Actinopolymorpha singaporensis: one gene and its partner. Each later gene encodes a partner of the first gene's protein in a complex. Links are inferred from orthologs where the notes say so. Each region holds a gene or a part of one and is shown on either strand. Other genes may lie near its edges.

Region 1 (14,596 bases):
CCGCACCTTCCGGGCGAGCCGGAGGACGACCTCGGCGGTGTAGCCGTCCAGGTGGATCTTCTCCACCTCGCCGACTGTGACGTCGTCGACCTTCACCGCCGAGCGGGGCACCAGGTCGAGCACGTCCCGGAACCTCACCGTCACCTGGTAGGAGTCGCCGCCGGCCCCTCCGCCTCCGGGTAGAGGCAGGTCGTAGACGGTGAACCCGCAGCCGGTGAGCAGAACGCCGGCGAGGAGGAGTACGGCGGTCCGGCGTACGGTCGCGAACCCGGTCCGGCCGGGCCAGGCGCTCGTCGGCCAGGTGCTCATCGGAGGATCCCGCCGAGCGAGCGGTCGCTGGTGGGTGCGGGCTGCCCGGCGGTGCCGCCGGTCGCCGGGGCGCCCGGCACCTGCGGCAGCGGCAGGTCGTCGAGGACCCTGGTCAGGTCGTCGCACACCGACTTCGGCTGCCCCGACTGGCGCAGCAGCGCGCACAGGTAGGCGCCCGGGTCGTCGGTCTGGGCGAAGTTGTTGCGCGTGTCCAACGTGCCCGTCCGCGGGTTGTAGGTGTGGTCGAGGTTGGACAGTGCCACCGGTGCGGTGTCCAGCACCTCGCGCAGGGCGGCCTGTTGCCGTACGAGCGTCTTCGACAGCTCGGTGAGCCCGTGCACGTTGGCGCGCACCTCGGCGCGGTTGTCCCGGACGAACGCCGCCACGTCGGTGAGGGCCGCCGCGAGCTGGGCGAGCGCCGCCCGCAGGTCGCCCCGCTCCCCCGCGAGCTGGTCCGCGACGCCGGCCAGGTCGGTGTTGAACGCGCGTACCTGCGCGTCGCTGTCCGCCAGTGCGCCGGTGAACTCCTGCAGCTGGCGTACCGTCGCGAACAGGTCCTGCCGGCCGCCGGACAGCGTCTGGGTCGCGTCGGCGAGGTCGCCGATCGTGGCGTGCAGCTTCCCGCCCTGGCCCTGCAGGTTGTCCGCGCCCACGGTGAGCAGCCGGGACAGCGAGCCCTGCCGGTTGGCGCCGTTCGGGCCGAGCGCCACCACCAGGTCGTCCAGGCTCTGGTAGATGCGGTCGAGCTCGACAGGTACGGCGGTGCGCGGCAGCGCGATCTCCGCTCCGTCGGCGAGCACGGGCCCGCCGCGGTAGACCGGGGTGAGCTGGACGTACCGGTCGCTGACCACCGAGGGCGAGATCACCACCGCCCGGGCGTTCGCGGGCACCTTCTGCCTCGCGTCGTACGACATGTCCACCCGCACCGCGGTGCCCTCCGGCCGGACCCGGTCCACCCGGCCCACCGGTACGCCGAGGATGCGCACGTCGGAGCCTTCGTAGAGGCCGACCGTGCGCGGGAAGTGCGCGACCAGGTGCCTACGCGGCGCCTCCGGCCACACCGCGTAGGTGAGCCCGGCCACGGCGGCCAGGGCGAGCACGACGGCGACGGCCGGCCCGCGCTCACGAGCCCACTGCCGGCTGCGCGCCGGCGCTTTCGTCGTAGGCGCCGTACGCGCCGTCGATCGCAGCTTCGCGCGCAGCCTGGTGAGCACCCGGGTCATCGGCCGCCTCCGGGGACTCGGGGTGCGGCCGGAAGTGGCACGAGGTTCGGGATGTAGGTGTCGAACCACGGTCCGGTGCCGAGGGTGTTCGTGAACACCCGCAGGAACGGCGCCAGCAGCCGGATGCTGCGGTCCAGGCTGTCCTGGTTGGCCCGGAGCATGCCGACCACGGAGGCCAGCCGCTTCAACGCCGGTTCCAGCCGGGCCTGGTTGTCCGCCACCAGGCCGCTGATCTGCGCCGACAGCTCCTGCGCGGTGACCAGCAACTGGTGGATGAGCGCCCGCCGGGCGCGCACCTCACGCAGGACCAGGTCGCCGTCGCGGACCAGCGCGACGAGCTCGGTGTCGCGGTCGGCGAGGACCCGGGACACCTGGTTGGCGTGCGCGAGCAGCCGGTGCAGTTCCTCGTCACGTGAGGCGATGGTGCGCGACAGCCGGGACAGGCCGTCGAGGGAGCCGCGCACCTCCGCTGGCGTACCCGCGAACGTCGCGCTCAGCGTGTCCAGCGCGGTGGCGAGCTGGGCGGTGTCGATCCGGCCGGTGGTGGTGGCCAGGTCACTGAACGCCTCCACCACGTCGTACGGCGAGACCGTACGCGACTGCGGGATCTCCCTGGCCGGGTCCAGCCGGCCCGGCCCGGCCGGCACCAGGGAGAGGTACTTGCGGCCGAGCAGCGTGCGGATCCGGATCGCCGCGCCGGTGTCGCGTCCGAGCCGGACACGGTCGTCGGTGATCCGGAACTCCACCCGCACGTGCGACCCGGCGAGCTCGACCGCGCGGACGTGCCCGACCTTCACACCCGCGACCCGCACCTCGTCGTCCGCCCGGAGCCCACCCGCCTCGCCGAACCGCGCGGCGTACGTCGTACCGCCGCCGATCAGCGGCAGGTCGGCAGCGTGGAACGCGCCGTAGACCAGCGCGGCGAGCACCACCAGGCCCACCGCGCCGACGGTGGTGTAGTAGCGCGGCGTCCGGCCCCTCATCGCCGACCCGTTCGTCGTCGGCACCTCATCGTCCGGCCCCTCCTCGCCCGGCACCTCATCGTTGACACCTCGCGTCGGTGACGTGCAGGCCCGCACGGGGCAGCTCCTTGCCGGTGGGCAGCACGATCCGACCGTCGAAGTCGCAGAGGTAGAAGTTGAACCACGAGCCGTAGGTCGCGGTTCTGGTGAGCCGGTCGAGCTTGCCGGGCATCCGCCGCAGCGTCCGCTCCACCAGGGCGGAGTTGTCGTCCAGGGTTCCCGCCACCCTGCCGAGCTGGGTGACGTCGGTACGCAGGTCCGGGCGGGCGTCACGGAGAAGGCCCGCGGTCTGCCGGTTGAGGGTGACGATCGAGTCCAGCGAATCGCCGATGGCCTTGCGGTCCTCGGCCAGGCCGGACACGAACCGCTGCAGCTGGACCACCAGGGCGGACAGCTTCCGGTCGCGTTTCGCGACGGTGGCCAGCACCGTGTCGAGGTGGTCGATCAGGTCGCCGATCACCTTGTCCCGGTCGGCGAGGGTGCTGGTGAGGGACGCGGTGTGCGCGAGCAGGCTCTCCACCGTGCCGCCCTCGCCCTGCAGCACCTGGATGATCTCGTACGCCAACTGGTTGACGTCCTGCGGCGACAGCGCGGCGAACAGCGGCTTGAAGCCGTCGAAGAGCACCGTCAGGTCGAGCGCCGGGCGGGTCTGGGCGACCGGGATGGTGCCGCCGGCCGGCAACGGTGCGGCGCCGCCCGCCCCCTCCGACAGCGCCACGTAGCGCTGCCCGACGAGGTTGCGGAACCTGATCGTCGCCAGGACGCTGCGGGCGAGCACCTGGTCCGCGGCGACGGTGAACGTCAGCCGGGCCAGCGCGCCGCCGCCGCGTTCGGGCAGCACGTCCACCGCACGCACCTCGCCCACCCGGACACCGGCGATGCGTACGTCGTCGCCCTTCTCGACGCCGGTCACGTCGGTGAAGACTGCGTGGTACTCCCGGGACGCGCCGAGCCCGACGTTGGCGATGGTGACCGCCAGCAGTGCCGTGGCCAGCGTCGTCACCACGACGAACACGGCGAGCTTGGCCGCGGCGGCCGCCGTCGTACGGTCGGAGATCCTCGGGCGGATCCTCGGGCGGATCGTCTGGAGACGCAGGAACGAACGGCTCATCCGACGCTCACCTGCGTCCCACGGACCAGCGGGCCGTACAGCAGGGTGGTCACGTCGGGTACGTCGCCCGGCGGGATGCGCAGCACCGGCGCCACCAGGGCGTCGACCACCCGCTGTTCCCGGGCGGTGCCGGCGTACCCGCTGGACAGGTCGAACACCGGAGCCCGCGCCCCCGCTCCGGAGCCGGCCCCGGGACCTGACCCCGATCCGGACCCGCCGACCCCCTCCCGTACGCCGCTGCCCGGCGCCGGGTCGGCCTGGGAGTACGGCGGGTCCGGCAGCGAACGGCAGCCCGGCCCGCGGTCGTCGTCGTACGCCGGCCGGTCCTGCCGCCCGTAACCGCGGTGCTGGTCGACGACCTCCAGCGTGATGTGCAGCGCGGGCGCACTGCCCGGATAGTGCTCGCCGCCGCCGAACGCGTCGTCGATGCGGGGCACCCAGTTCGCCAGGCCCTCCAGCAGGCAGGAGTACTCCGGGGAGTACGTCGCCAGCAGGTCCAGCGTGGGCCGGCTCACCTCGCCGACCCGGATCAGGCCGGCCTCGTTGTCGGCCAGGAACCTCCGGGTGGACGCGCTGGTGCCGGCGAGGTCGGTGAGGAAGTCCTCCAGCACCCGTTGCTTGACCACGACGGTGCTCCCGGTCTTCGTGGCGTTGCGCAGCAGCCGCACCAGGTCGGGGGTCGCGTCGGCGTAGATGTCCGCGACGTCGGCGAGAGCGGACACGTCGTGGTTGAGCTGCGGCAGGTGCGGGTCGAGCCGGCCCAGGTAGGCGTCCAGCCGGGTGAGGTTGCCGCCGATCCGGTCACCGCGTCCCTCCAGCGCGGTGGCGAGCGCGGCCAGTGTCGCGTTCAGTTGGGCCGGGCGAAGGGTGCGCAGCAGCGGGTAGACGTCCTCGAGGACGGCGGCGAGTTCGATCGCCACACTCGACCGGTCCGGCCCGATCACGTCGCCGGCCGCGAGCCTGCGCGGAGACGGCCTGGCCGGCAGGACGAGTTCGACGTACTTCTCCCCGAACAACGTCTTCGGCACGATCCGGGCGGTCACGTTGGCCGGGATGGCGGCCAGGCTGTCCGGCGTCAGCGCGAGGTCGACCCGGGCCCGGCGGCCGTCGGACGCGACGTGGCGTACCTCGCCCACGATCAGGCCGCGGACCTTCACGTCCGCCTGCCGGTTGAGCTCCAGCCCCACGTGGTCGGTCTCCAGGGTCACCTCGGCCGTGTCGGTGAACGCCTGGGTGAAGAACGCGTACGTCAGGCCGCCGAAGCCCACCAGCAGGGCGAGGAAGACGATCCCCAGCGCCCGCGGCCCGAGCCGACCCGGCCGCCCGGGTCGCGCGGCCTGCCAGGGCCACCTCGACTGCCCAGGCTGCCGAGACTGCCCGGGCTGCCCGGGCCGACCCGAGCGCCCGGGCCGCCGGGTCACCTTCTCGAACTGTGTACGACCGGCCATCGCCTACCCCGCCAGCCGCACGGTCGTGCTCGCGCCCCAGATCGCCATCGACAGCGCCAAGTCGACGACGTTGATGACCACGATCGACGTACGCACCGCCCGGCCGACCGCCACGCCGACTCCCGCGGGGCCGCCGGTGGCGTGGTAGCCGTGGTAGCAGTGGATCGAGATGATCAGCACCGCGAATACCAGCACCTTTCCGAACGACCAGAGCACGTCGTGCGGCGGCAGGAACAGGTGGAAGTAGTGGTCGTAGGTCCCGGCGCTCTGGCCGTAGCCCGCGGTGACGACGAGCCGGGTCGCGAAGTACGACGAGAACAGCCCGACGACGTACAACGGAACGACCGCGAGCAGCCCGGCGACGATCCGCGTGCTGACGAGGAACGGCAGCGACGGGACGGCCATCACCTCCAGGGCGTCCACCTCCTCGCTGACCCGCATCGCGCCGAGCTGGGCGGTGAAGCCGCAGCCAACCGTCGCCGCCAGCGCGATGCCGGCGATCAGCGGCGCGATCTCGCGGGTGTTGAAGTACGCCGACACGAAGCCCGCGTAGGCGGAGGTGCCCAGTTGGTTGAGCGCGGCGTACCCCTGCAGGCCGACCTCGGTGCCGGTGAAGAACGCCAGGAACGCGATCACCCCGACCGTGCCGCCGACGACCGCCAGCGCTCCGGTGCCGAAGCTCACCTCGGCCAGCAGGCGTAGTACCTCCCGCCGGTAGCGGCGTACGGTCGCGGGGATCCAGCCGGCCGCCCGGAGGTAGAAGGCGAGCTGGTCACCGAGGGTGTCCAGGGCACGCAACGGAGCGCTCACCTCAGGCACCCTTCGGCGGGACGAGCTGGAAGTAGACCGCCTGCATCACGAAGTTCGCGAAGAACAGCAGCATGAAGGTGATCACCACGGTCTGGTTGACCGCGTCGCCGACGCCCTTCGGCCCGCCGCCGGCGGAAAGGCCCTTGTACGACGCGACCACCGCGGCGAGCAGGCCGAACACCAGCGCCTTGACCTCACCTGCCCACAGGTCCGGAAGCTGCGCCAGGGCGGTGAACGACGCGAGGTAGGCGCCCGGCGTACCTCCCTGCAGGACGACGTTGAAGACGTAGCCGCCGATCACGCCGACGACGCTCACCAGGCCGTTGAGGAAGACGGCGACGAACATCGCGGCGAGCACCCGGGGCACGACCAGCCGGTGCAGCGGGTCGATCCCGAGCACCCGCATCGCGTCGATCTCCTCCCGGATCGTGCGCGAACCGAGGTCGGCACAGATCGCCGAACCTCCCGCCCCGGCGATCAGCAGCGCCGTCGCGATCGGCGACGCCTCCCGGACCACGGCGAGCACCATCGCCGCCCCGGCGAACGACTGGGCACCAAACTGCCTGATCAGGCCGCCCACCTGCAAGGCGATGACGGCACCGAAGGGGATCGCCACCAGCGCCGTCGGCACGATCGTGACCCCGGCCAGGAACCACGCCTGGCGGACGAACTCCTGCCACTGGAAAGGTCGTCGCGGCAGCCCGCGCACGACGTCCAGTCCGAACGCGAACAGCCGGCCGCTCGCCTGCAGCGGTGCCGTCGGATGCCGGCTCACGGTCCGTCTCCCCCGGCAACCCCGGGCCCGGCCCCAGCCGGCGCGGCCGCCCCGGCCGAGGCGGGCACGGGCGACGCCGCGGACGAAGGGTCCGGCTCGAACGAACCCGGCGGCGGGGTCACGTCGTTGTCGGCACACCACTGCCCGGGCGGGCGCTGGCTGGGCCGAGGTTCACCGTTGGAAGGCCCGAGCTGGAGCGGGATCGGCGGGAGCGCCGCCAGCTCCACCCCGGCCGCCGCCTCGGCCGCGAGCTCGTCGGCGTCCTTCTCCTCCGACATGCCGATCGGGCCCACCCTTTGCGCGTTGAGGAACTGCCGTACGACGGGTTCCTGCGAGCACAGGCACATCTCCCGCGGACCGAACATCGCGAGGTGCCGGTGGTAGAGCAAGCCGATGTTGTCGGGCACCGTGCGGGCGGTGTTGATGTCGTGGGTGACGATGAGGAACGTCGCGCCGGTCTGCTGGTTGAGGTCGACGATCAACTGGTTGAGGTACGCCGTCCGCACCGGGTCCAGGCCGGAGTCCGGCTCGTCGAACAGGATGATCTCGGGGTCGAGTACGAGCGCCCTGGCGAGCCCGGCCCGCTTGCGCATCCCGCCGGAGATCTCGCCGGGCAGCTTGCGCTCCGCGCCGAGCAGCCCGACCATCTCGATCTTCGACATCACGATCGAACGGATCTCGTTCTCGGACCTGCGGGTGTGTTCGCGCAGCGGGAACGCCACGTTGTCGTAGAGGTTCATCGAGCCGAACAACGCGCCGTCCTGGAAGAGGACGCCGAAAAGTCTGCGGACGCGGTACAACTCCCGCTCCCGGCAGGTGGCGATGTCGTGGCCCTCGATGAGGATGTGGCCCCGGTCGGGTTTGAGCAGGCCGACCAGGCATTTCAGGAAGACCGACTTGCCCGTGCCGGAAGGCCCCAGCAGAACGCTGATCTCACCGGACGGAAGAGTGAGGCTGACGTCGCGCCAGACCGGCGCGCCCCCGAAGGACTTGGTGAGCCCGTCCACCCGGATCTCGACGCCCACCAGAACTCCTCACCGCCGGTCTGCGTGCGTACCGGCCGCCGCAGACCCCCCGGTGGCGGCGACCGATACACACGCCTCCTCAACGAGCCGGAGTCGGCGAGGTTACGGCCGTGCGGACGACAGAATGTGCGGTCCGCGGACGGGAAGAGGGCGGTCACCCAGGTGGGTGACCGCCCTCTGCACAGACAGACGACCGCGGTCGCGCGGACCGCGTGCGAACGTCCCTTACTTCAGGGTGACCTTGGCGCCAACAGCCTCGAGGGACTCCTTGGCCTTCTCCGCGGTCTCCTTGTTGGCCTTCTCCAGGACGGGCTTCGGCGCGCCCTCGACCAGGTCCTTGGCCTCCTTCAGGCCGAGGCTGGTGAGCGTGCGCACCTCCTTGATGACCTGGATCTTCTTGTCGCCGGCAGCCTCGAGGATGACGTCGAACTCGTCCTTCTCCTCCTCGGCCTCGGGCGCGGCACCGCCGGCCGCGGGGCCCGCCGCGACGGCGACCGGAGCGGCCGCGGTCACGCCGAAGGTGTCCTCGAACTGCTTGACGAACTCGCTGAGCTCGAGAAGCGTCATCTCCTTGAACGCGTCGAGCAGCTCGTCGTTGCTGAGCTTAGCCATGAGTGGCGTACCTTCCGTGTGTCGTGCAGTGGTGACGGTCAGTCCTGGTCAGGTCAGGACTCGCTGGACTCGCCGGCGTCCGACGCGTCGGAGCTGGCTTCCGGTGCGGCCTCGGCGTCGGCCTCGGAGGTGGTGTCGGCAGCGCCAGCGGCCGGGCCCTCCTCCTCGACCTTCTGACGCAGCGCCTCGGCGAGCCGGGCGGCCTGCGACAGCGGGGCCTGGAACAGCGAGGCGGCGCCCGAAAGCGACGCCAGCATCGCGCCCGCGAGCTTCGCGAGCAGGACCTCGCGGGACTCGAGGTCAGCGAGCTTGGTGATCTCGTCGACGGCGAGGGACCGGCCCTCGAGCACGCCGCCCTTGATGACGAGATTGGGGTTGGCCTTGGCGAAGTCACGCAGACCCTTGGCGACCTCGACCGGGTCGCCGCTGATGAACGCGATGGCCGAGGGGCCGACGAGAAGCTCGTCGGCGATCTCGACTCCCGCCTCCTTCGCCGCGATCCTGGTCAGCGTGTTCTTCACCACGGCGTAGTTGGCGTTGTCACCGATGGAGCGCCGCAGTTCCTGCAGCTGCTTCACGGTGAGTCCGCGATACTCGGTCAGGACCGCTCCGGCAGAGTCGCGGAACTGGTCCGTGAGCTCTGCGACGGCGGTTGCCTTGTCCGGCTTCGCCATGGATCTCCTTCCTCGGGGTGGCCTGCGACCGCGGCCCGGGAGGAAACCCGCAGAATGCGAAAAGCCCCGTACGCACGCGTACGGGGCGAACACGAACTCGAGGGCCAGGACTCCGCTCGCGGTGGACCGCGACCCGGAAACCCGATCTTGACTTCGTTGCCACGTGACGCCTGCGCGGGCCGCCCGACGTGCGGGACCTTCAGCCACCCCGGAGGGAGGCAACCAGCGGTCTTCGGCAGCCGCCAGAATACGGGACGGCTCCCCCAGCCACCAAATCGCCCCCGGTTATCGTCTGAGAACCGGGTGGGACTCGACCACCTGCACGTTGGCGTCGACGTCGAAGGTGACCGGCACGATCGGCTGCGGTGGGACGGAGTCCACGACGACCGTTCCCGTCCAACGCACCTGCAGGTGGACCTTGCCCTCACCGGCGGCGCCGAAGGTGTTCGTCACGTAGTAGCCCGGGTGGCCGTCCGGAAGCGTGCCGTCGAACTCCCGGCCTGCACCCTTGACGGTGTGGGCGCCTCCGTTGGCGTCGGAGAAGGTCCAGGTGTAGTCCGGAGTGGCGGTGATCTGCCCGTGCAACTCGAAGTGGCGTCCCTGCGACGGTGGCACCGTGATGTCGAAGGTCTGCGTTCCCGGGTCGTCGACCGACACGATCGTCGGCAGGTTGACCAACGTCCTGGGAGCCGGGTGCAGAGAGATCTTCGGCCTGGGCAGGTTCCGTTGGATCTCGTACTTGAAGTCGTAGCTGAGCTGCTCGATCGGGACCCACTCCGGCGTGGGGTAGCACTCTGCCGTCCCGTGCCACTTGGCGCGGTCGCCGCGATCCTTCCACTGATAGCGGACGACCGAACGGACGTAGATCGGCTCACGCGGATCCGGTGACAGGTCAGGGTTGCACCAGATGGCCAGCGGGTCGCAGTCGCCGATCCCGGCGCCCTGGCAGTCCCACGCCGGCTGGTTGATCAGGACCTCCTGCACCCAGTCGTTCGGACCGGGTGGCTGCGAGGGCGCGGGCGTTCCCCTGGGCGGCTGGTAGTAGCCCCTGCCCGACTCGCTGTACTGCCAGCCGACGTCCCCGCGCGGGATGTCGGCGAACGCCTCTGGCGCCACCAGCCCGAAGGCCGTCAGGAGAAAACCGCCCAGCGCGATGCCGATGACTCTCCTCGTTGCCCTCATTGCGACTTCCCCCCGGCTGTCAACTGCCAGTTGCCGCTGATCTCCTGCACGCCGTAGGTGTAGGTGACTCGTTCCGCGGGCCCCTGGTTGATCACCGTGCCGGCGGAGTTGTACTGCTTCCAGGCGGTGGACAGTGACCGTACGCGAACCATGTAGGTCCCGCCGGACTTGGAGAACACCTCGACGTGGTTCTGCGTGTAGAGGCCGCCGCTGAACTTCCCGCCACCGCTGTAGGTGGACCTGATGCTGGCGGCGAGCTGTACGCAGTCAAGGCATCCGCTGGTGTACATCGGGCGAAGCGTGGAGACATCGCCGTTCTCGATCGCCTTGTTGACCGTAGTGACGTACCTCGTCACGAACGCCCTCACCGCTGCGGCCTCCGGTCCGGTGGGCGCCGGACCGAACGTCTCGATCCTGCCGGGCTTGGTCGGGCTGGCCGACGGGCTCGGAGTCGGGGTCGGTGTGGCCGACTTCGTGGGGGTGGACTTCGCGGTCGGAGTGTCCATCGTCGCCGGCTGCGGAGAGTCCCCGCCGCACGCCGACGCCGACAACCCGAGAACGACACCGGCGACGACCGCGACCGCCCTGGTCGTCGATCGTCTGTTGGCCAGTCCAGCTGTGAAGCGCACGCGTACCCCCGTGTGTGCCCGTCGCCTCGCCACCCGTCCGCGACAAAGCGCTCATATCCTAACAGCGAGTGATCAGCGCCCGGAAGCGTCGACGATGGCCCGACGCACAAATGTCACCGGGCGTTGCCCAGGCACGGCGACGACTTCCGCTCGCCGGACGACCAGGCATCCGGCGTACGGAGAACCACCGAAAAGGCAGAACGCCCCCGCACCGAGAGGTGCGAGGGCGTCCTGGACGGGATCGCGTCAGGCCGAGGCCTCAGCGGTCGAGACGGTCTTGGCCGGGTCGACCGGAACGCCCGGGCCCATCGTGGTCGACAGCGTGACCTTGCGGATGTAGCGGCCCTTCGAAGCCGACGGCTTCAGCCGGAGCACCTCGTCGAGGGCGGCGCCGTAGTTCTCCGCGAGCTGGTCCTCGCTGAAGGACGCCTTGCCGATGATGAAGTGCAGGTTGGCGTGCCGGTCGACGCGGAACTCGATCTTTCCGCCCTTGATGTCGGTCACGGCCTTGGTGACGTCGGGGGTGACGGTGCCCGTCTTCGGGTTCGGCATCAGACCGCGCGGGCCGAGCACCCGGCCGAGCCGGCCGACCTTGCCCATCAGGTCCGGCGTGGCGACAACGGCGTCGAAGTCGAGCCAACCGCCCTGGATCCGCTCGATCAGGTCGTCGGAGCCCACGTAGTCGGCGCCGGCGGCGGTGGCGTCCTCAGCCTTCTGTCCGGTGGCGAAGACCAGGACCCGAGCGGTCTTGCCGGTGCCGTGCGGAAGGTTGACGGTGCCGCGCACCATCTGATCGGCCTTGCGGGGGTCGACGCCGAGACGCATCGCGACGTCCACGGTCTCGTCGAACTTCTTGCCGGCGTTCTGCTTGGCCAGGGCCACCGCCTCGCGCGGGTCGTGCAGGACGGCCTGGTCGACCTTCTCGGCCGCCGCGCGGTAGGACTTGCTGCGCTTCATGAACACTCCTGGAGTCGGATGGTGGAGTCGTGGTGCGGGCCAGCGCGGGCCCTCCCACCAGGACGCCGGACCGGAGTCCGGCCGGTTGTACGTGCGTACGGAGGCGTACGGGCTACTCGGAGACCGTGACGCCCATCGACCGCGCGGTGCCCTCGACGACCTTCATCGCGGCCTCGATGTCGTTGGAGTTCAGGTCGGGCATCTTCGTCTCGGCGATCTCCCGCACCTGGGCGCGCGAGATGGTGCCGACCTTCGCGGTGTGCGGCGTCGCGGAACCCTTGTCGAGGCTGATCGCCTTCTTGATCAGCTCCACGGCCGGAGGGGTCCGGGTGACGAAGGTGAACGTCCGGTCCTCGTAGATCGTGATCTCGGCGGGGATGACGTTGCCCCGCTGGGACTCCGTCGCGGCGTTGTAGGCCTTCGTGAACTCCATGATGTTGATGCCGGTCGGGCCGAGCACCGTACCCACCGGCGGGGCGGGGGTTGCGGCGCCAGCCTGCAGCTGGAGCTTGAGTACGGAGGCGATCTTCTTCTTCGGAGGCATGGTGTTCGGGTCCTCTTGGGTGGTGAAAGGGGCGAGAGTCCGGCCGGGGCCGTCAGACCTTCTGGATCTGCGTGAAGGACAGCTCCACCGGGGTCTCCCGGCCGAAGATCTCGACGAGGGCCTTCACCCTCTGTGCGTCGGGGTTGAGCTCTGTGATCGTCGCGTGCAGTGTCGCGAACGGTCCGTCGACCACCATGACCGAGTCGCCCACGGCGAAGTCGACGACCTCGGCCTTCTTCTTCTTGTCGGGCTCCTTGGTCTCCTCGACCGCCGGGGCCAGCATCTTCTCAACCTCGTCGAGGCCGAGCGGCACCGGCTGGTGAGCGTGGCCGACGAAGCCGGTCACCGAAGGAGTGTGCCGGACGGCTGCCCACGACTCGTCGGTGAGGTCCATCCGGACCAGCACGTAGCCGGGGAGCACGGTGCGACGCACCATTCGCCGCTGGCCGTTCTTGATCTCCGCGCGCTCCTCCTGGGGGACGACCACCTCGTAGATGTAGTCCTCCATGTTGAGGGACTGGATGCGGTTCTCGAGGTTGGTCTTGACGCGGTTCTCCATGCCCGAATAGGTGTGGATCACGAACCAGTCGCCGGGCTTGGACCGCAGGGCCGCCTGGAACTCCGCCAGGGCGTCCTCCGCGGTGGGCTCGGCGTCCTCGTCGGACTCCTCGGCCGCGGCGTCGCCGGACTCTTCGGCGCCCGCCTCGGGGGTGGTTTCGGAACCGATCCCGGAGCTGGTCTCTGAGCTGGTCCCGGGGCTGGTCTCGGGGCTGGGCTGCTCGGAGTCGGCGGAGGCCTCGTCGGCAGGCTGGCCGGCCGAGGCGTCGGCGGCGGCAGCTGCCTGCTCCGAATCCGCGCGCTGCAGGTCGCGGATCTCGTCGTCGAGGTCGGACACTCTTGGTACTCCGTCTTCTTCAGCGATTTCTTGATCGTCCGGCGGTGTTGCGGGGCTCCAGGGTGGCGTCCGCGCCGTCAGCCGAAGATCTTGAACATCAGCTGGCCGATGCCCAGGTCGAGCAGCGAGACGATCGCGATCACCACGAGCACGAAGACCAGCACCACCGACCAGTAGGTCGTCAACTGGTCACGGGTGGGCCAGATGACCTTGCGAAGCTCAGCCACCACCTGGCGGTAGAACAGGCCGACGCGCGCGGCGTGACTCCCGCCGCTTTCGCCCTTCTTGTCCGGGCGAGCACGCTCCGGGGTCGCGGTGGATCCGCGGGTCTCCGTCACTTTCGTCCTCACCGGTCCTCTGGCCCGGCCGGACACTCCGTCCGGGCTGGGAGGTCGCACTACATGAGGAACGAACGAACGTCCCCGTTAGTGCTACCACCCACGCATCGTCCGCCGGGGGCGACGCGCGCGACTTCGGCCGGCCGGCCGAGGCCTGCAGGGCAGGAGGGACTCGAACCCCCAACCGCCGGTTTTGGAGACCGGTGCTCTACCAATTGAGCCACTGCCCTACGGAGATCGGAAAGCCTCCACGTGGCGCGCTCGGGACCGAGTCGCCCGGGCACGCTTCGGAGAGGTCCTCAGACCACCGATGGAAGAGTGTACGGGGTCACGGCGCGGAAGGTCGAACCGACCCGGGCGGTTTGTACCGCCGCCGACTCGCCGACACTCTCGCCCCGCCACCGCTCGCACGCACGCGAGGTGCCACGATAACTGTCATGACCAGCCCTGAGAGCGGCCCGCCCACGCCGGCCGTAGACGAGTCCCTCGCAGCACCCGCGAGCGACCGGGCAAGGATCGCCGCCCGGGTCGCCGCCATCGCCGAATCGGCCACGTTGGCGGTCGACGGGAAGGCGAAGGCGCTGAAGGCGGCCGGGCGACCCGTGATCGGCTTCGGCGCCGGCGAGCCCGACTTCCCCACCCCCGACTACATCGTCGACGCGGCCGCGCAGGCCTGCCGCGACCCGCGCAACCACCGCTACACCCCGGCCGGTGGGCTGCCCGAGCTGCGCAAGGCGATCGCCGCGAAGACCGAGCGCGACTCCGGCTACGAGGTGACGCCGGCCCAGGTACTCGTCACCAACGGCGGCAAGCAGGCGGTCTACGAGGCGTTCGCGCTCCTGCTGGACCCGGGCGACGAGGTACTGCTCCCCGCGCCGTACTGGACGACGTACCCCGAGTCGATCGGGCTGGCCGGCGGCGTGACGGTCCCGGTGCTCGCCGACGAGACCCAGGACTACCTCGTCACGGTCGAGCAGCTGGAAGCCGCCCGCACCCCGCGGACCAAGGTCCTGCTGATGTGCTCGCCGTCCAACCCCAGCGG
Region 2 (14,663 bases), 3.1 Mb from region 1 along the record:
AGCCGAGATTCCGCGAGGTCTTGCTCGGACCCTAGGGCGTACGGGACTCGCTCGCGGCCGCCGCGAGCTTGCGCAGCACGTCCTGGGCGGCGGCCACGTCACCCACGGGTGACAGGTGGTCCAGCGGCCTGGTGCTCATCGGGCTGCCGTCCTCGACCAGGCCCCACACCGGCCGCCCACTGCCGGCGTAGTCGCTCCACTTCGACGGCAGGTAAGGGTTCCTGGCGTGTGTGTCCGACGTCAAGGCGTCATTGACGACGAGGCAGTCGAACTTCGAGGCCAGGTTCAGGAATGCCAGGTAGCGCACGTACTGGTTGATCCGCACCAGCTCCGCGATCCCGAGCTCCGCAACGTGGGCCCGCAGTGCGTCGGCCTTGCCGGTGAAGACGTGCAGCCGGAGCCGCTCGCGGGTCGCCGGCTCCAGCTCCGCCAGGGCGGTGAGCACGTCGCCCAGGCCGCGGGTGGCGTAGAAGTTGCCGAAGTAGCCGACGTGTGCGATGCCCGGCTCGAGGGAGTACGCCTGGTCGGCCATGGCGTAGAAGGCCGGGGGGAGGGTGGGGTGTGGCGAGATGACCGCCTTCTCCCGGGCCGTCGCCGCGATCTGCGGCACGGGCGCGTAGCTCAGCATGTAGTCGAGCTGGTTGGGGTTGGTGAAGACCAGCCGGTCGGCGAGGGCGTACGCGAGGTACTCGCACCAGTCCAGTACGTTGTCCGACTCCAGCACCGGCAGCCCGAGCGTCCGGATCCGCTCGGCCGCCCGGGCGAGCAGGTCGCTGTCACCGAGAGGTGAGACGCGCGGCTTGCCCTGCACGTCGCGCGCCGCCGGGTCGGAGAACTCCGCGGTCCAGGCCGTCGCGGGGTTGTGCAGCTTGTACGCGGCGGCGAGGAAGTGCGAGGCGGGCCACATCACCCGGCTGTAGACGCGTTCGTACGGGCCCTTCCGGCGTTCGAGTTCGGTGATTCGTTCCATACCGGCGGAGCAGTACGCCTCGATCGCACCCCAGTGGGAGAAGTACGTCGGGGTGTCCGTGGCGATCTCGTTCTCGACGTACGGTCCGCTGATCCGGCGGATGCTCGGATCCTGCTCGCGGTTGCCGTCCATCGCGTTGAACACCGCGTCAACGACGTCCTGACGCTCACGCACCCGCTTGGCCATCACGACCGCGCTGGTGTCGTTGTAGGGCGCGAAGCAGTAGGCGACGGCGAGCGCCCGGGCGCGCCCGCGGTTGAGCCGGTCGTACGGGAAATAGTCGAAGGCGTGGCCGTCCAGTGCCGCCACCACCTCGGCGTGGTCGTCCGGGTGAACCCGCAGGTGCGCGTTGAGCCGGTCGACCTCGGCGTCCAGGTGGGCACGGATCAGCGCGACAGCCTCGGGCGCGGCGCCACGGCCCACCACGTCGAGACGGCGCAGGAAGTCCAGTTGGGCGGTCACGTCGAGAGCGGGCTCCGCCGGCGGCGTGGCCTGCTGGTGGTCTTGCACCTCACCGGCGGCGGAGAGGGGCCCGGTGACGGGCGCAAGGCGGAGTTGACAGTCGTACGCCGCGACCAGCGTGGCGAGGAACAACGCGTCCGCGTGTGGCGTGAGCCCCGGGGCGGCGTCCACGCCGGTGCCGTTGCTGCCGGTGCCGTTGTTGCCGGTGCCGTTGTTGCCGGTGCCGTTGTTGCCGGACGTGCGGGCGGCGGCCTGCCGTGCGGTGGCTGTCGGTACCAGCGTGCCCGCGACGGTGGTGGGGAGCCGAGCCTGCGCGCCGGCACGCTCCGCCGCGGCGACCACGACCGCCGGTCCGGCGATGGTGAGCAGGGAGGCGACGAACTCCGGGACCGGGCGGTCGGTGGCGTCGAGGAAACAGGTGAAGGTCGTACGGGCGGCGGCCGGACCGACGTCGCGGGCGGACAGCATGCCCGGCCGGGCCGAGTCGACCACCCGGGCGGCGGACACGTGAGCGGCCCCGGCGAGGCTGCGCACCGCGTCGGTGACCTCGGGCGAGGCAGGCCCGTCCACGGCCACCAGCACGTCGCGGAGTTCTCCGTCCGCCACCCACACCTGCCCGGCCAGTGCGTGCAGGCAGCCGGAGACGTCCTCGCCCGCGCCGGCCCGTACCACCACGGTCACGCCGGGCGAGAGGTCGCCGGAGCCTGGCCCCGACGGTGCCTGCGCCCCGACGCTCGCCCCGGCGTTCGACGGAGTGGCCGGTCGGGCGTCCCGGAGGGCGCGGGTCCAGTTGGCGACCACCGACTCGTCGACCGGCCGGGTATCCGAATGCGCGACCCAGGGCCTGTCACCCGGATTCGTCGGGCTTTCTTCTCGGTTCGTCGCCCTGTTGTTCACCACGTGTTTTCCTTTTTCTGTCGACGGCGCGGGCAATTGACCCCGGCGCCGTTCGTCGACCACACTCTGCGGTGCCTGCCGGCGCTGGAACACCCACTCCGCAAGCCTGCCAGGCGTTGTGACGTAGCGCGCGTACGGTATCAACGTGTGGATGAATCCACTGCCCGCATTCCGCAGGATGCGGGCTCGGTGTCTGGCGCGGTGGCCGCGTCAATTGGTGGCAGGAGGACGACGGTGCCATATTCCGCACCCAAGTTGAGAAAGTCGATCCCCGGCGATCGCGAATTCGCGGATCCGGAATCAATGGACCTCGCCGATATCGCGGCGCGGCGGTGGGCCGTCGGTCGGCTGTTGCTCGTGACGTCCGGTACGACGACCCCGGGGCTCGGCCTTCCGTTCGAGCGGGCGACGATCGCCGGGCCCGAGGACCTCGACCTCGTCGACCACGAGTCCTACGACGCCGTCGTGATCGACGGCCCGGCGCTGGGAGTAGGCGGCGCCGCCGGTGTGCTCGCGCCCGCAGCCCGGTGCGTGCGCCCGGGAGGTCACCTCGCGGTCGTGCCCGCCGGCCACGGCGACACCTCGCCACCTCCGCCGCCCGCCGAACCCGGCGTGCGCTGGGTCGGTCTCGCCCTGCTCGCCGACCGGCCGTGCGCCCTGCTGCGCAAGGACGCCGGTCTGCCTCACTCGCAGACCGAGGCCGACGACGACCACCCCGACGACGACCACCCCGACCACGACCACTTCGGCGACTCCGGCACCTCCGCCGGCTCCGACGTGGCCGGCCGGCTGGCGACGATGACCCGGACCCTCGACCTCGCCGAGCGGAGTCGGCGCGCCGATCAGGAGGCTGCGCTCGCCGACCGCGCCGGCAGCGAGGCCGCCCTGCTGCGTCACCTGGCCGGGCTCAGTGCCGACCTCGCCGCGGAGCGGGCCGCCCGGTCCCGGCTGGAACGCGACCACACCGACCTCCGGCGCCGGTTCGAGACGCTGGACCGCCAGCACAGGCGGCTCCGGTCGTCGAAGCTGGGCGCGCTCACCCTGCGCTACTGGCAGGCACGCGGCGGCCTGCGCCGCCGTATCGGCCGGACCTCCCGATGAAGCCCTGCAGGACGTGGATCGTCCTGGCGCTGCTCGGCTGGGTCTGCGCGGCCGCGGCGTACGCCATCCTCGCCCGGCCCTCCTCCGGCACCACCGTCGTCCTGGTCGCGCTCGCCCCCCTCGTCGCCGGGCTCGTGCAGTCCCACCGCCAGCACCGCACCGTGCTGGCCCGGCTCGACCGGCAGAAGGCGCTGCTCGACCGGCAGACGGCGATCCTGGAAAGCCACACCCAGCGTGTCGCCCAGGTCGGCGAGCGCGTCGAGGGGCTCGCCGACCTCACCCCGTCGATCGCCACCGACCTCGGCGCGCTGCGCGCCACCGTCGACGCACTGCCGCACCGGGAGGAGTTCGACGCGAAGTTCCGGACGGCGGCGGCCGACGTCATCACCCGGACCCGCAAGGGTGTGGCCGTCGACCTGCTGCTCACGTTCCGGCAGATCGAGGCGATGCACAATCTCTACGCGGTGGGCGGTGTCGACCGGCCGATGCCGCCGACGCGCGGCTGGGCGTCCTCCCCGGACCTCCTGCTCCTGCTGGCCACCCTGGTCGAACGCGAGGAGCCGAGCCTGGTCGTCGAGTGCGGCAGCGGGACGTCGACGCTGTGGCTGGCCATGCTGCTGCGCCGGTTCGAGATCAAGGGCAGGGTGATCTCGCTCGAACACCAGCAGCCTTTCGTGGAGTCGGCGTGGGCGACGGTGCTGCGCCACGACCTGGCGGAGTACGTCGAGGTGCGGTACGCGCCGCTGGAGCCGGTCGAGGTCGACGGAACGACGTACCAGTGGTACTCCCGGCAGGCGTGGGACGAGCTGGACGGCATCGGGCTGCTGTTCGTGGACGGCCCACCCGGCGAGGTCGGCCCGCACGCGCGGTTCCCGGCGTTCCCACTGCTGGTGGACAAGCTGAGCCCGGACGCCGTGGTCGTGCTGGACGACCTGATCCGGCCGGACGAGCAGGAGGTGCTCGAACGCTGGCTCGCCGCGCGTCCCGACTACCGCGCCGAGCGGGTGAGCCTGGAGAAGAACGCCGCGCTGCTGCGCAGGACCTGAGGGCGGAACCAGAAGCTACCGCCCGCCCCGGTCTCACCCGGTACGGGCGCAGCCGTCAGGATGGTCTGCGTGAGTAGAGCCCACGAAGCCGGTGCGCTGCACGCCGGCGCCGGCCACCGTGGCCCGGCCTGGCTGGTGGCGCCGGACGATCCCAACGCGCTGACCCCTTCCCTGTGGCCCGCCAACGTGACGAAGGGCGCCAACGGTGTTCTGTCCGTCGCGGGTGTCGACGTCACGAAACTTGCGGAGGAGTTCGGCACCCCGGCCTACGTCGTGGACGAGGACGACTTCCGTGCCCGCTGCCGGGACTTCCGCGACGGCTTCGCCGGATGGGACGTCTACTACGCCGGCAAGGCGTTCCTGTGCGCCGAGGTCGCCCGCTGGGTCGCCCAGGAGGGGCTGCGCCTGGACGTGTGCACCGGCGGAGAGCTGGCGGTGGCACTGCGGTCGGGCTTCCCGGCGGACCGGATCGCCTTCCACGGCAACAACAAGTCAGAGTCCGAGCTAACCCGTGCGCTGGACGCCGGCGTGGCCCGGATCGTGGTCGACTCCCACGAGGAGATCAGCCGGCTGGCGAAGCTGGCCGCCGACCGCGGAGTCACCGCGCCGGTGCTGGTACGCGTGACCGTGGGCGTCGAGGCACACACCCACGAGTACATCGCGACCGCCCACGAGGACCAGAAGTTCGGCTTCTCCCTGGCCGGTGGCGACGCCGCCGCGGCCGTCGACCGGGTGCTGGCCGAGCCGTCCCTGGAGCTGCGGGGCCTGCACTCCCACATCGGCTCGCAGATCTTCGACAGCGCGGGGTTCGAGATCGCCGCCCGCCGGGTGGTCGGGCTGCACGCGCAGGTCCGCGACCGGCACGGTGTCGACCTGCCCGAACTCTGCCTCGGTGGCGGTTTCGGCATCGCCTACACCACTCAGGACGACCCGGAGTCGCCCGCCCAGCTGGCCGGTGAGCTCGCCGCGATCGTCGAGCACGAGTGCCACGGGTACGGCGTCGTCAAGCCGCGGTTGTCAGTGGAGCCGGGGCGCGCGATCGCCGGTCCCGCCGTCCTCACTCTCTACGAGGTCGGCACGGTGAAGCGGGTCGAACTCGACGCGGGGGCGGTGCGCACCTACGTCGCCGTCGACGGCGGGATGAGCGACAACGTACGCACCGCGTTGTACGACGCGGACTTCTCCTGCACGTTGGCCTCCCGGCGCTCGTCGGCGCCGCCGGCCCTGAGCCGGGTGGTGGGCAAGCACTGCGAGTCCGGCGACATCGTCGTCAAGGACGAGTTTCTCCCCGCCGACGTCCGGCCGGGCGACCTGGTGGCCGTCCCGGCGACCGGGGCATACTGCCGCTCACTGGCCAGCACCTACAACCACGTGCCGCGCCCGCCGGTGGTCGCGGTGCGGGCCGGTGAGGCCCGGGTGGTCGTCCGGCGGGAGACCGAGGAGGATCTCATGCGGCTGGACGTGTGGTGACCGGTTGACCAGGTGACCTGGGTGACCGGACGGCCGGCCGACGGGTGGTACGGACTGCCGTGACCGTGAACTGAGACGACGTCTCGAATTCTGGACGCAGCGCGCAAGGATCTGCGGCGTCTTCGACACTGGACGGGCAGAACGCCGACAAGGGAGACGAGAGGCCGAAAACAGATGGTGGAGCAGTCCGCGGAACCGCCGAAGCCGGACCGGCCGCTGAAGGTCGCCCTGCTCGGATGCGGTGTGGTCGGCAGCGAGGTGGTCCGCCTGCTCGTCGAGCACCAGGCCGACTTCGCCGCCCGCGTCGGCGCGCCGCTGGAGCTGGCCGGGATCGCCGTGCGCAGGGGTGGCAGGCACCGTGACGTCCCGGTCGACCCGGCTCTGTTCACCACCGACGCGCACGCCCTGGTGCGGCGTACCGACATCGACCTCGTGGTCGAGGTGATCGGCGGCATCGAGCCGGCGCGTTCGCTGATCCTCGCCGCGCTGGACAACGGCGCCTCCGTGGTCACCGCCAACAAGGCCCTGCTCGCCGAGGACGGCGCGACCCTGTTCGCCGCCGCGGAGAAGCGGGGCACCGACCTCTACTACGAGGCGTCCGTGGGCGGGGCCATCCCGCTGATCCGCCCGCTGCGGGAGTCCCTCGCCGGCGACCGGGTACGCCGGGTGCTCGGCATCGTCAACGGCACCACCAACTTCGTCCTCGACCGGATGGACACCGAGGGCACCAGCTTCGCCGAGGCGCTGGAGGAGGCGCAGGAGCTGGGTTACGCCGAGGCCGACCCGACCGCCGACGTGGAGGGCTTCGACGCGGCGGCCAAGGCCGCGATCCTCGCGAGCCTGGCGTTCCACACTCGAGTGCTGGCTTCCGACGTCCACCGGGAGGGCATCACCCAGGTCAGCTCGGTCGACGTGGAGAGCGCGCGGGCGATGGGCTGTGTGGTCAAGCTGCTCGCCATCGCCGAGCTCGCCGCCGACGGCACGGGCGTGGGGGTGCGCGTACACCCCGCGATGATTCCGCGCGAGCACCCGCTGGCCAGCGTGCGCGGGGCGTACAACGCGGTGTTCGTGGAGAGCGCGGCCGCGGGGCAGCTGATGTTCTACGGCGCGGGAGCCGGCGGCTCGCCCACCGCCAGCGCGGTGCTCGGCGACCTGGTGACCGTGGCCCGCAACCGCGTGCAGGGGGTGCGCGGCGCGGCCGCCTCGACCTACGCCCAGCTCGAGGTGCACCCGATGGGGGAGACGCCGACGCGCTACCACATCTCCCTCGACGTCTACGACCGCGCGGGCGTGCTGGCCAGCGTGGCCAACGCGTTCTCCCGCCACGGCGTGTCGATCCAGACCGTACGCCAGGAAGGCCGCGGCGCCGACGCGCAGCTCGTGGTGGTCACCCACCAGGCGCCCGACCGTGCCCTCACCGCTACGGTCGAGGAGCTCGAGGACCTGGACAGCGTGCGCGAAGTGACCAGCGTCATGCGGGTGGAGGGGCTCGGCGACAGGTGAGCCGGGGGCCGGCCGAACCGGGCCGCCACGCACCAGCCGCCGTACACCCGGGCGATCGCACGCAGACCTCCCGAACGGCAACGCCCGAACAGCAACGCTCCCGAACAACGCGGTCCGGGACGAACCACTCCCGAACAGCAGGTCATCGAACAGAAGGCGTGGTGGTTACGGTGCCTCGGCCCTGGCGAGGTGTCATCGAGGAGTACCGCTCCTGGCTTCCGGTGGGTCCGGACACGCCGGTGGTCACCCTCTGCGAAGGGGGCACGCCGCTGGTCCCCTCGGCGTGGCTTGCCGAGGTCACCGGCTGCGAGGTGTGGATCAAGGTCGAGGGTGACAACCCCACGGGCTCCTTCAAGGACCGCGGCATGACGGTCGCGGTGTCCAAGGCCGCCGAGGCCGGGGTGAAGATGGTGGTCTGCGCCTCCACCGGCAACACCAGCGCCTCGGCCGCGGCGTACGCCTCGCGGGCGGGCCTGCAACCGGTCGTGCTGGTGCCGGAGGGCAGGATCGCGCAGGGCAAGCTGGCCCAGGCCATCGTGCACGGGGCCCGCCTGCTGCAGGTCCGCGGGAACTTCGACGACTGCCTGCGGCTCGCCCGCGGCCTCGCCGAGGAGTACCCCGTCGTCCTGGTCAACTCCGCCAACGAGGACAACTACCGGCTGGCCGGGCAGAAGACCGCGGCGTTCGAGGTGGTGGACGTCCTCGGGGACGCGCCCGACCTGCACCTCCTGCCGGTGGGCAACGCCGGGAACGTCACCGCCTACTGGGCGGGCTACCAGGAGTACGCCGCCGCCGGGCACGCCACCCGCCTCCCGCGGATGTGGGGCTTCCAGGCGGCCGGTGCCGCGCCGATCGTCGCCGGCCAACCGGTGGAGCACCCGGAGACGGTCGCCACCGCGATCCGGGTCGGCCGCCCCGCTCGCTGGACCCAGGCGGTCGCCGCCCGGGACGAGTCCGGCGGCCGGATCGACGCCGTACCCGACGAGGAGATCCTCGCCGCACAGTCCAAGCTCGCCGCCCGGGAGGGCGTGTTCGTGGAACCTGCCTCCGCGGTCGGCGTGGCGGGACTGCTGCGCGCCCAGGCCGAGGGCCTGGTCGATCCGGGGCAACGGATCGTGATCACGGTGACCGGGCACGGCCTGAAGGACGTCGACACCGCGCTGGCGGCGGCCGGGGACCTGGTCAAGCTCGTCGTGCCCCCGGACCCGGAAGCCACCGCCCGAGCGCTGGAGCTGCGCTGATCGGGTGGGAAGCCAGGCGGGAAGCCGGAGCGGAAGCCGGGCGGGAAGTCCGGTGGGAGGAGAGGCGCTGATGGGTGCGCCGACGTTCGTGCCCGGGCGGGTTCGCGTCCGGGTGCCCGCGACCAGCGCCAACCTCGGCCCGGGCTTCGACGCGCTGGGCCTCGCGCTCGGACTGTACGACGAGGTGGAGGTGAGGCTCGCGCCCGGCGGTCTCTCGGTCACCGTCCGTGGCGAGGGTGCCGGCGACGTGCCCACCGACGAGAGCCATCTGGTCGTACGAGCCCTGCGGGCGACCCTCGACCGGCTCGGCGGCCAGCCGCCAGGACTCGCTCTGACGTGCACCAACCGCGTTCCACACGGACGCGGGCTGGGGTCCTCCGCCGCCGCGATCGTGGCGGGCGTACTGGCCGGGCGGGCCCTGGTCGAGTCCGGAGCGTCCGGGATGGACGACACCGAGGCGCTGGCGCTGGCGACCGAACTCGAAGGTCATCCGGACAATGTTGCCGCCTGCCTGCGTGGCGGCTTGACGATCGCCTGGATGACGGATTCGAACATACGGGGCGGCTCCGGGCGCACCGCCGGACGAGCGGTACGCCTCGAACCTGCGCGGGTGCAGCCGGTGGTTTTCGTGCCCCGTACCGAACTCTCGACCCGGACCGCACGCGGCCTGCTGCCCGGGGTCGTCCCGCACGCGGACGCCGCCGCCAACGCGGGCCGGGCCGCGCTCCTCGTGGCTGCTCTCACCGGAACCCCGGGTACGGCCGGTCCACCCGCGGGCCCTGTGGGCGCCTCCGACGTCCTCGGTGCTCCGCCCGCCGGTGAGGTCGACCTGGCTCTGCTGCTGGCCGCGACCGAGGACCGGCTGCACCAGGACTACCGGGCCCCGGCCATGCCGGAGTCCGCCCACCTGGTCGCTGACCTGCGAGAACGCGGCCATCCGGCGGTCATCTCCGGCGCCGGTCCGACGGTGCTGGCGTTCGCCCGGCCCGGTGGTGAGGAGGAACTCCGCGCCCGCGCGCCCGAGGGCTGGGCCGTGTACGTGCTCCCGGTGGATCGCGCAGGCGGGCGGGTGACCTGGACCGCGGCCGGGGAATGAGAACGCCGGGAGGGATGTTCACAGGGGGGAGCAGCCAGAACCCAGAGATTCTGTTAGGCTCCGTGACGAGCCCGAGCCCATGTTATGGCTTGGCGCCATCTCGCCACGAATCCGGGAAGCGTTTCTTCGCTGTCAACAGTTTCTGTGGCGTCCCCTCTGTGGTTTTGTGCACTGTTTGTGCGGACAAGGGCACAGCCGGCGGACCCGGACTCGTCGAGAAGATCCACCTCGTGCGCACAGCGCGCGAGCTCCACCAGGGAGGACCCGGCATTCGCCGGCAATCGACAGGTTGGCACGCGATCACCACGGCCGACATCACGCGTGGGAAGGACCTCACGTGACCGAAACCACCGATCTCACCACCTCGCAGGCTCCCGGCTCCGTTGTCTCCGGTCAGCCGTCCCAGGAGGACGGACCCACCCGGACGCGGCGTCGCGCGAGTGGCCTGTCGGGGATGGTGCTCGCCGAACTGCAGCAGGTCGCGCAGGGCCTCGGCATCACCGGGACCGCGCGGATGCGGAAGTCCCAGCTGATCGACGCCATCAAGGCGGCGCAGGCCGGCGGCGCTCCGACACCTGCCGGTTCGGACGAGTCTGCCGCCCGTCCCGCCGCGAAGCGGGCGGGCCGTGCCCGGGGGCGCGGCGAGCAGACCCAGATCGACATCGCCGGCGGGGACACCCCGGCCGGTGACCACACCGCGGCTGGGCCGGACGCCCAGCCCGACCCCACGGCCAACGGCCATGGGCAGCGCCGCCGGGCCCGTGCCCAGGTGGCGGCAAGTGAGCAGCCGTCCGCCGACGCGACCTCCGAGCGGGTACGCGACGAGCAGGAGACCGACCGCGACGGCGGCCGGGACAACCGGCGCGACGCGGGACGCGAGTCCGGCCGCGACGCCGGCCAGGAGACCGGCCGCGACGGACGCGACGGCCGCGACTCCAACCGGGACAACCGCGAGTCCCGCGACAACCGCGAGGGTGACCGGGAAGGCGGTCGCGGAAACCGCGACAGCCGCGAGTCCCGGGACCGCGACGGCCGCGACACCACCCGCGACCGAGACAACCGCGACGGCCGCGACAACCGCGACAACCGCGACTCCAACCGCGACGGCGGCCGGGGCAACCGCAACGACGACGACGAGGACGGCAGCGGCCGGCGTCGCCGGCGGCGTTCGCGCGACCGTTTCCGCGACCGGGACGGCGGCGGTGGCCGCGACAGCGGTGGTGGCCGCGACCGCGACGGTGGCCGGCGCGGCGGCCGGGACCGCTTCGACCCGGAGCCGCAGCTGTCCGAGGACGACGTGCTCATCCCGGTGGCGGGCATCCTGGACGTCCTCGACAACTACGCGTTCGTCCGCACCAGCGGCTTCCTGCCCGGCCCGAACGACGTCTACGTCTCGCTGGCCATGGTCAAGAAGTACGGCCTGCGCAAGGGCGACGCCATCATCGGCGCCATCCGGCAGCCCCGCGAGGGTGAGCGGCGGGAGAAGTTCAACCCGCTGATCCGGGTGGACACCGTGAATGGCGCGGACCCGGAACTGTCCAAGCAGCGGGCGGAGTTCAACAAGCTCACGCCGCTGTACCCGCAGGAGCGGTTGCGGCTCGAGGTCGACGCCAACAACCCGACGACGCGGATCATGGATCTCGTCACGCCGATCGGCAAGGGGCAGCGCGGTCTGATCGTCTCCCCGCCGAAGGCCGGTAAGACGCTGATCCTGCAGGCGATCGCCAACGCGATCACGCAGAACAACCCCGAGGCCCACCTCATGGTCGTGCTCGTCGACGAGCGGCCCGAGGAGGTCACCGACATGCAGCGGACGGTCAAGGGCGAGGTCATCGCCTCGACCTTCGACCGCCCCGCCGACGACCACACCACCGTCGCCGAGCTGGCGATCGAGCGGGCCAAGCGCCTGGTCGAGCTCGGCCACGACGTGGTGGTCCTGCTGGACTCGATCACCCGCCTGGGCCGTGCGTACAACATCGCGGCTCCGGCCAGCGGGCGGATCCTCTCCGGTGGTGTCGACTCCAGCGCGTTGTACCCGCCCAAGCGGTTCTTCGGCGCGGCCCGCAACATCGAGAACGGCGGATCGCTGACGATCCTCGCGACCGCCCTGATCGAGACGGGCTCGAAGATGGACGAGGTCATCTTCGAGGAGTTCAAGGGCACCGGCAACATGGAGCTGCGGCTGCGGCGGGAGTTCTCCGAGAAGCGCATCTTCCCGGCGATCGACGTGGTGGCCTCCGGCACCCGGCGCGAGGAACTCCTCATGGGCAAGGAGGAGCTCGGCATCGTCTGGAAACTCCGCCGGGTCCTGTCCGGGCTCGACGGGCAGCAGGCACTCGAACTCGTTCTGGAGAAGCTGCGGCAGACCCGGAGCAACGTCGAGTTCCTCATGCAGATCAACAAGACGATGCCCACGGCGCCGTCCTCGTCCCGCGACCGCCGCGACGACGACTGACCTCGACCCACGACCGGGGCTCCGCCCGCACCTCCCAGGGGAATGCGGGCGGGGCCGGGTCGGTTGAGCAGTCGTGGCGCCCAGATGGCACACTGATTCGCCGGCCCCGGTTCACGTCCCGTCCGAAGGCGCGACGACCCGGTGCCCCGAGAGCGGAGGAAAGCCGTGAAGCCTGACATCCACCCCCAGTACGTCGAGACGTCCGTGACCTGCACGTGTGGCAACGAGTTCACCACGCGCAGCACGTCGACCTCCGGCAGCATCCACACCGACGTGTGCTCCAACTGCCACCCCTTCTACACCGGCAAGCAGAAGCTGCTCGACACCGGTGGCCGGGTGGCCCGGTTCGAGAAGCGCTACGCGCAGGCCCAGGGCAAGAAGAGCAAGTAGCGAGCGTTCAGCGCCGGCCGGCGGACCTTTCCGGGTCCCCCTGGCCGGCGCTGTTTGCGTCCGCGACCCACCGCGCCGTACGCCGACGACCCGAGGTGCCCGGGTCACTCCGCCCGCTCCGCCCGCTCCGCCCGTACCCGCCCCTGAGGAGGCCTCCGTGTTCGAATCCGTCGAGACGCTGCTCGCCGAGCACGCCGACCTCGAGCGCCGCCTCGGCGACCCCGCGATCCACGCCGACCAGGCGGCGGCGCGCAAGGTCGGCCGGCGGTACGCGGAGCTGGGCCGGATCGTGGCCGCGCACAACACATGGCGGCAGTTGGTCGACGACGCGGCGGCCGCCCGGGAGCTCGCGGGGGAGGACGCCGGCTTCGCCGAGGAGGCCGAACGCCTGGCCGGTGAGGAGCAGGCGGCGGCCGAGCGCCTCCGGCTGCTGTTGCTGCCCCGCGACCCCAACGAGGACAAGAACGTCCTGCTGGAGATCAAGGCCGGCGAGGGCGGCGCGGAGTCCGCGCTGTTCGCCGGCGACCTGGTGCGGATGTACCTCCGCTACGCCGAACGCCATGGCTGGAAGACCGAAACGCTCGACGTGGCCGAGTCCGACCTCGGCGGCGTCAAGAACCTCACCCTGGCGGTGAAGGGACGCAACGGCGCCGAGCCGGGGGAGACGCCGTACGCACGGCTGAAGTTCGAGGGCGGCGTCCACCGGGTTCAGCGGGTGCCCGTCACCGAGTCCCAGGGGCGCATCCACACCTCCGCGGCGGGCGTTCTGGTGCTGCCCGAGGCCGAGGACGTCGACGTGGAGATCGAGGAGAAGGACCTGCGCGTCGACGTCTTCCGTTCGTCCGGACCCGGCGGGCAGAGCGTCAACACCACCGACTCCGCCGTCCGGATCACCCACGTACCCACCGGAATCGTCGTCTCCTGCCAGAACGAGAAGAGCCAGCTGCAGAACAAGGAGCAGGCCCTGCGGATCCTCCGGTCCCGGCTGCTGGCCGTCGCCCAGGAGGCCGCCGACCAGGAGGCCGCCGCGGCTCGTCGCAGCCAGGTGCGCACCGTCGACCGGTCCGAGCGGGTCCGCACGTACAACTTCCCGCAGAACCGCATCACCGACCACCGGGTCGGCTACACCGCCTACAACCTCGACCACGTGCTCGACGGCGAACTCGACGGGGTGATCGCGGCGCTGCAGGAGGCCGACCAGCGTGAGCGCCTCGGCGCGCTGGAGAGCCAGGCCGGCTGAGCCGCGCCTGCCGATCGGTACCGACCCGGTGAACCCGAGCCCAGTGAGCACAGGACGATGACCACCGCCCGCACGGTTCTGGAGCCCGCGGCCCGCCGCCTCGCCGAGGCCGGGGTCGCCTCGCCGCGGCACGACGCCGAGGCGCTGCTCGCCCACCTGCTGGGGGTTCCGAGGTCCCGGCTGGCGTGGGCGTCGGTCGACCTCAGCCCGGACCAGGAACGCCGGTACGCCGAGCTCGTCGCCCGCCGGGCGGACCGTGAGCCCCTGCAGCACCTCACAGGCACCGCGCCGTTCCGCCACCTGGAGCTCCTGGTCGGTCCGGGCGTCTTCGTGCCGCGGCCGGAGACCGAGGTGGTGGTCGACTGGGCGATCGGCGCCCTGGCCGGCCTCGCCGACGCCCCGGTGGTGGTCGACCTGTGCACCGGGTCCGGGGCGATCGCCGGGTCGATCGCGGGGGAGGTGCCCAGGACACGGGTGTACGCCGTCGAGCTGGACCCGGACGCGCACGCCTGGGCCGAACGCAACCTCGCCGGCACCGACGTCACGCTGGTCCGCGGCGACGCGGCGACGGCGTTCCCCGACCTCGACGGCACGGTCGACCTGGTGGTCGCCAACCCGCCGTACATCCCGTTGGATGCCTACGAGTCGGTCGAGCGGGAGGTACGCGACCACGACCCCGCCCTGGCCCTGTGGTCCGGGCCGGACGGCCTGGACGCCATCCGGATGGTCGAGCGGACGGCCGCCCGGTTGCTGCGGCCCGGCGGCGTCGCCGTCGTCGAACACGCCGACGTG

What was found.
Region 2: rplL (region 1) and rpmE share a complex: the UniProt entries of both Escherichia coli proteins name them as parts of the 50S ribosomal subunit. The link is inferred for Actinopolymorpha singaporensis from one-to-one orthologs.

The regions. Positions count from the first base shown.
Region 1 is NZ_LT629732.1:2,933,381-2,947,976, reverse strand. What follows is about bases 6,643-9,464. They hold rplL (50S ribosomal protein L7/L12), read right to left. Parts: upstream 8,336-9,464; coding sequence 7,949-8,335; downstream 6,643-7,948. Other genes in these bases: BLU27_RS13365 (hypothetical protein), read right to left, coding at 9,295-9,464; rplJ (50S ribosomal protein L10), read right to left, coding at 8,389-9,009; BLU27_RS13380 (ABC transporter ATP-binding protein), read right to left, coding at 6,695-7,723; BLU27_RS13385 (MlaE family ABC transporter permease), read right to left, coding at 6,643-6,698. In the rest of the region: BLU27_RS13415 (MCE family protein), read right to left, coding at 1-309; BLU27_RS13410 (MCE family protein), read right to left, coding at 306-1,532; BLU27_RS13405 (MCE family protein), read right to left, coding at 1,529-2,611; BLU27_RS13400 (MCE family protein), read right to left, coding at 2,571-3,665; BLU27_RS13395 (MCE family protein), read right to left, coding at 3,662-5,113; BLU27_RS13390 (MlaE family ABC transporter permease), read right to left, coding at 5,117-5,923; more of BLU27_RS13385, read right to left, coding at 5,925-6,642; more of BLU27_RS13365, read right to left, coding at 9,465-10,191; BLU27_RS13360 (hypothetical protein), read right to left, coding at 10,188-10,820; rplA (50S ribosomal protein L1), read right to left, coding at 11,067-11,777; rplK (50S ribosomal protein L11), read right to left, coding at 11,890-12,321; transcription termination/antitermination protein NusG, read right to left, coding at 12,374-13,216; preprotein translocase subunit SecE, read right to left, coding at 13,294-13,554; BLU27_RS13330 (pyridoxal phosphate-dependent aminotransferase), read left to right, coding at 13,992-14,596. UniProt on the Escherichia coli protein: The binding site for several of the GTPase factors involved in protein synthesis (IF-2, EF-Tu, EF-G and RF3). Is thus essential for accurate translation.
Region 2 is NZ_LT629732.1:6,070,406-6,085,068, reverse strand. What follows is about bases 11,130-14,018. They hold rpmE (50S ribosomal protein L31), read left to right. Parts: upstream 11,130-12,406; coding sequence 12,407-12,631; downstream 12,632-14,018. Other genes in these bases: prmC (peptide chain release factor N(5)-glutamine methyltransferase), read left to right, coding at 13,929-14,018; prfA (peptide chain release factor 1), read left to right, coding at 12,789-13,871; rho (transcription termination factor Rho), read left to right, coding at 11,130-12,241. In the rest of the region: BLU27_RS27240 (glycosyltransferase), read left to right, coding at 1-35; BLU27_RS29665 (glycosyltransferase), read right to left, coding at 32-2,332; BLU27_RS29365 (hypothetical protein), read left to right, coding at 2,633-3,430; BLU27_RS27220 (class I SAM-dependent methyltransferase), read left to right, coding at 3,427-4,476; lysA (diaminopimelate decarboxylase), read left to right, coding at 4,546-5,946; BLU27_RS27210 (homoserine dehydrogenase), read left to right, coding at 6,121-7,449; thrC (threonine synthase), read left to right, coding at 7,611-8,690; thrB (homoserine kinase), read left to right, coding at 8,761-9,786; more of rho, read left to right, coding at 10,124-11,129; more of prmC, read left to right, coding at 14,019-14,663. UniProt on the Escherichia coli protein: Binds the 23S rRNA.